DNA from 2 places in the Dysgonomonas sp. 37-18 genome. Region 1 is predicted to be linked to the other one. Evidence: riboswitches for the same ligand, from Rfam matches in the RefSeq annotation. Region 1 holds a riboswitch; the other holds the start of a gene.
The links. Region 1 has a riboswitch for cobalamin ahead of BGO84_RS13065 (TonB-dependent receptor plug domain-containing protein). Riboswitches for the same ligand answer to the same signal wherever they lie in the genome.
Positions count from the first base shown of each region.

Region 2: linked by a shared signal. The riboswitch ahead of BGO84_RS02420 (TonB-dependent receptor) and the one ahead of BGO84_RS13065 (TonB-dependent receptor plug domain-containing protein) in region 1 are both predicted to bind cobalamin.

Region 1 covers NZ_MKVC01000033.1:692-2,907, forward strand. Annotated here, with positions in the region: cobalamin riboswitch at 799-1,006, shown strand; gene BGO84_RS13065 (TonB-dependent receptor plug domain-containing protein) at 1,140-2,216, shown strand, end outside.
Region 2 covers NZ_MKVC01000006.1:98,102-100,317, forward strand. Annotated here, with positions in the region: gene BGO84_RS02415 (RluA family pseudouridine synthase) at 1-472, opposite strand, end outside; cobalamin riboswitch at 686-868, shown strand; gene BGO84_RS02420 (TonB-dependent receptor) at 961-2,216, shown strand, end outside.

The DNA.
Region 1 (2,216 bases):
TATTTTACAATTTTAAACATACAAAGATTATTAATTATCATATTTTCCAAACAAATATTTGGTTCAAATTATAGAGTAGATCCTATATTTAAGTGATACTCGTTCTTTGTTAAATCAAAAAGAAGGAAGTGATAATATATTTGTGGTAATCTTGGAACAAATAAAACATGCTTATCTATATGAGAAAGTATTATTTTATAATTATAATATGTATATTTTTCTTTTGTACCGTTCCTAAATAATTGGGGGTAATTAATCTTGACAGATTATTACAGTCAAGGAATAACCAAGCATATTGATTTCGCTCGATAACTTTCAGTTCATATCTTCAGTATTAACTCAATATTATAATCAGGTTGGTTGTAAAGTTGGAGGCAGCAGACTAATATAAAAAGACAAAGATTTATCCGACTATAAACAAGGTTTTAAATGACACGTTGAAATATCCTAAAGTGTCTAGTTTCGCAGAATATAATAAGTTAAATCTATAGTATACATTTTTTAAACAATCGATTTTGCCTAATATTTTTTATGTATCGCAATATTTTTCTTTGAACGTTATTTAGCCTAAACTCGATAGAGAAAAACTATTTTGATCATATAATTCATAATAATTATATTTTCATAGGATTAAATAATTGTTATACCCTATCAGAAAAAATAGTCGAAAATAATTACATTTTATGTTCATACAAACTAAAAAGCTGAAACAACCCTCAAAAAGCTAAGAGTGGAACAAAAGCTCTCCTTGTTTTAATAATCTTTATAATAAGTTTTCTTTTTTAAATATTTAAAGATACCTTTGTTTTCGATTTTGGTGTCATAATTCCAATAACTTACGGAAAAGTGATGAAAAGGGAATCAGGTGTAAATCCTGAACAGACCCGCTGCTGTAAGCTCTACTAAAATCTTTGAACAATACTCAAGCCACTGTTCAACAATGAATGGGAAGGACGATTCAAAGATGGAGTAAGTCAGAAGACCTGCCAAGATTATTATAATTTAAGGCTTTCGGGAAATAAAGCTGAAGAAGATGAAAAGCAGAATTCTGACCATCATCATTATGGTTGCTCTTTTTAATTTAATCGTTTATATTTTCCTGTTAAGTTATTTGATAATCCTTTAATCAGGTGGCTTAGATGTCGTCATTACGTGGGTTTAACCGAGTTGGGTTAATGTTTTCTTTTATATACTGTTGTTCCATAACGGGCTTCGCGCAAAGTAAACTAGATAGTATACAACATCTAAATGAGATAGTAGTCTCGGCTCGTAAAACTAGAGTAGATGTTATCCCTGTACAAGTACTATCGGGAGAATTATTACAAAATTTAAGTGCCCATTCTGTAGCTGATGCTTTGCGTTATTTTTCGGGTGTACAATTGAAAGACTATGGTGGTATTGGTGGTCTTAAGACTATAAATGTACGTAGTATGGGTAGCCAGCATGTAGGTGTATTCTATGATGGGATTGAAATAGCGAATCCTCAGAATGGAGTTGTAGACCTTGGACGATATTCACTTGATAATATTCAAGCTATCTCTTTACATAACGGACAAAAAAGCTCCATTTTTCAGCCGGCAAAAGATTACAGTTCTGCAAGTTCTATCTACATAGAAGCTAAAACTCCTCAGTTTGGATGCAACAAAAAATATAATCTGAAATTTACTTTCAAAACAGGAGCATTCGGACTGATTAATCCTTCTTTGTATTGGGAACAAAAGCTATCTGAGAAATTAAATTCATCGTTTAATATTGATTACACTAACTCGACAGGTAAATATAAGTTTCGATACAAAGTTCAAAATACTGTTGACAATAGAGGGGGATACGATACTACCGCTGTTCGAAAGAATGGAGACATTCAGATATTTAGAATTGAGCAAGCCTTCTTCGGAAAGTTAAAAGGAGGTGATTGGAAAAGTCGTATTTATTTCTATACTTCAGAACGGGGATACCCTGGAGCGATTGTGAAAGAAGAACCCGGAAGATTTAAGCACGAAGATAGACAAAAGGATCGGAATTTCTTTGTTCAATCAGCTTTGAATAAGAGATTTTCAGACGTTTATGCAATAAAGATATCAGGGAAATATGCGTACGATTATTTGTATTATGAATCTGATACTTTAATTCAAAAGTTGAAAAATAAATATATGCTCCATGATGTTTATATTTCTTCAGCCAATCTATTTAATATCCTTCCTTCGTGGACAGCCAAC
Region 2 (2,216 bases), on a different contig from region 1:
GGAAAATATCCTGTAGCTCCATATCTTTCGCAAAGATCATTAGTCCCGAAACTTCTCTGTCGAGGCGATGCAGAACATAAACACGTGCTTTTTTATCTTTTTTCTTTACGTATTCATTCAGAGAATTATATACAGTGCGTGACTTTTCCTTATCTGTAGCTACAGATAAAAATCCTGCTTCTTTTTCGATGACAATTAAGTCGTCGTCTTCAAATACAATCTTTAATCCCTTCAATCTTTTTTCTTTTCGAGACTGATCGTATTTCATAACAGAGACCTTATCTTTTGCCTTCAGTTCGAAATCGAATTGGGTGATAAGCTTTCCGTTTACTTTGATTTGTTTATGTGCAAGAAGCGATTTAACTGCGTTGCGACTTTTACGCACTTCTTTTTGGACAAGGAAATCTAGCAATTGAGCCGGTTGATCAACTTTTATTTCCTGCAATACTTTATCTCTGGTTGTATTCCTCATTTCATTTATATATGAATATGAAACAAAGGTAAGCGTTTTTCTTTTAAGATAAACACAACATTAGATGTCGATTTACAAATATTAATTTAAATCATGGCTGCTTAAGGTTGGAGAACTTTAATGCATAGAGTCATAAAACACAGGATAATATCTTTCGCATGAAGCATGCTAGCGGAATTAACATTTATATTTTGTCTTTCAATATAATTTATCCTTACCTTTGCAGCACTTTGTTTCGTTTGTTAACGAATTAAAAGGGAATCAGGTGAAAATCCTGAACAGACCCGCTGCTGTAAGCTCTGTAAAGCTTGTGCAACATAGCCACTGTTATTCAAAATGGGAAGGCTGTACAAGTTGGAGTAAGTCAGAAGACCTGCAAAGTAATAGTTCGGACAGCTTTCGAGGAATAGAGCTTAAGAAACAGTGTCAAGATTATATAGTCTTTTCTTTGTTCTTATCGAAAGCATTTTATTGAATAATTTGTGAAGATGAGGACTTTTTTATTCTCCCTTATATTTTTATTTGTAGTAGGCTGTATGCATATACAGGCTCAGATTAATGATAGTCTTAATGCAAAGAAACTGTCAGAGATAGAAATTTCTGCACAGATCAAACCATCTGTCTCACGATCTACAACTCCACTTCAAGTTATTGATAATACAGAGATTGAACGAATAGGAATACTGTCCGTATCAGATGCTGTGCGCCGTTTTTCGGGAGTTACAGTAAAAGATTATGGAGGTATTGGAGGTATGAAAACTGTTTCTATAAGGGGGATGGGGGCTCAACATACTGCAGTTAGTTATGACGGTGTTACGATGAGTAATGTTCAATCCGGACAGATCGATATCAGCCGTTTTTCATTGGATAATGTTTCTATGATAACTCTCTCTATTGGTCAGTCTGATGATATATTTCAGGCAGCACGATCATATGCATCAGCCGGCTTATTAGAGGTAATAACATCAAACCCTGCCTTTAAGAATAAATCATATAATGGAAATATACAAGTTAAAGCTGGTTCTTATGGGCTTTTCAATCCTACTGTCTATTATGCACACCGACTGAATAAGAAATTCTCTCTTTCGTTAAATACAGGATGGGAAAGAGCAGATGGAAGATATAAATTCACATTTAAAAATGCGGATCAAACTGAAGAGCGTAAGCGTAGGAATTCTGATGTTGATATCTGGCGTACAGAATTAAACCTCTATGGGAATATGGGCAAAGCCGGCGAGCTGAAATTTAAAGTAAATTATTATGATTCGGAAAGAGGTTTGCCGGGTTCTGTAATTTTCTACAGAGACGATAATGACGAAAGAGTATGGAACAAGGATTTGTTCTCCCAACTATATTACAAAAATAGAGTTAATGATAAAATGAGTATAAAAGGGCAATTAAAATTCAGTCGCAACCATTATAAATATTTGTCAATAACCAATAATACAGCAGAAAATAAACAAGAAGACCGCATCACTCAGTATGAATATTATGCATCGGTAGGTATGATGTACAAACCTCTAAAATATCTATCCATAAGTTTATTTGAAGATATATTTCAGAATAAGTTGAATAGTAATTTTGAAGATGTGGACAAGCCGAAGAGAATTTCATCACTCACAGCTTTGGCTGCTCAATTTACTAATAAATATCTAACCGTAACCGGAAGCCTTTTAGCTACATATGTTGACGAAAGCGTTCAGATGGGAGACTCCCCTAAAGATAAGAAAAAGGTAACGCCATC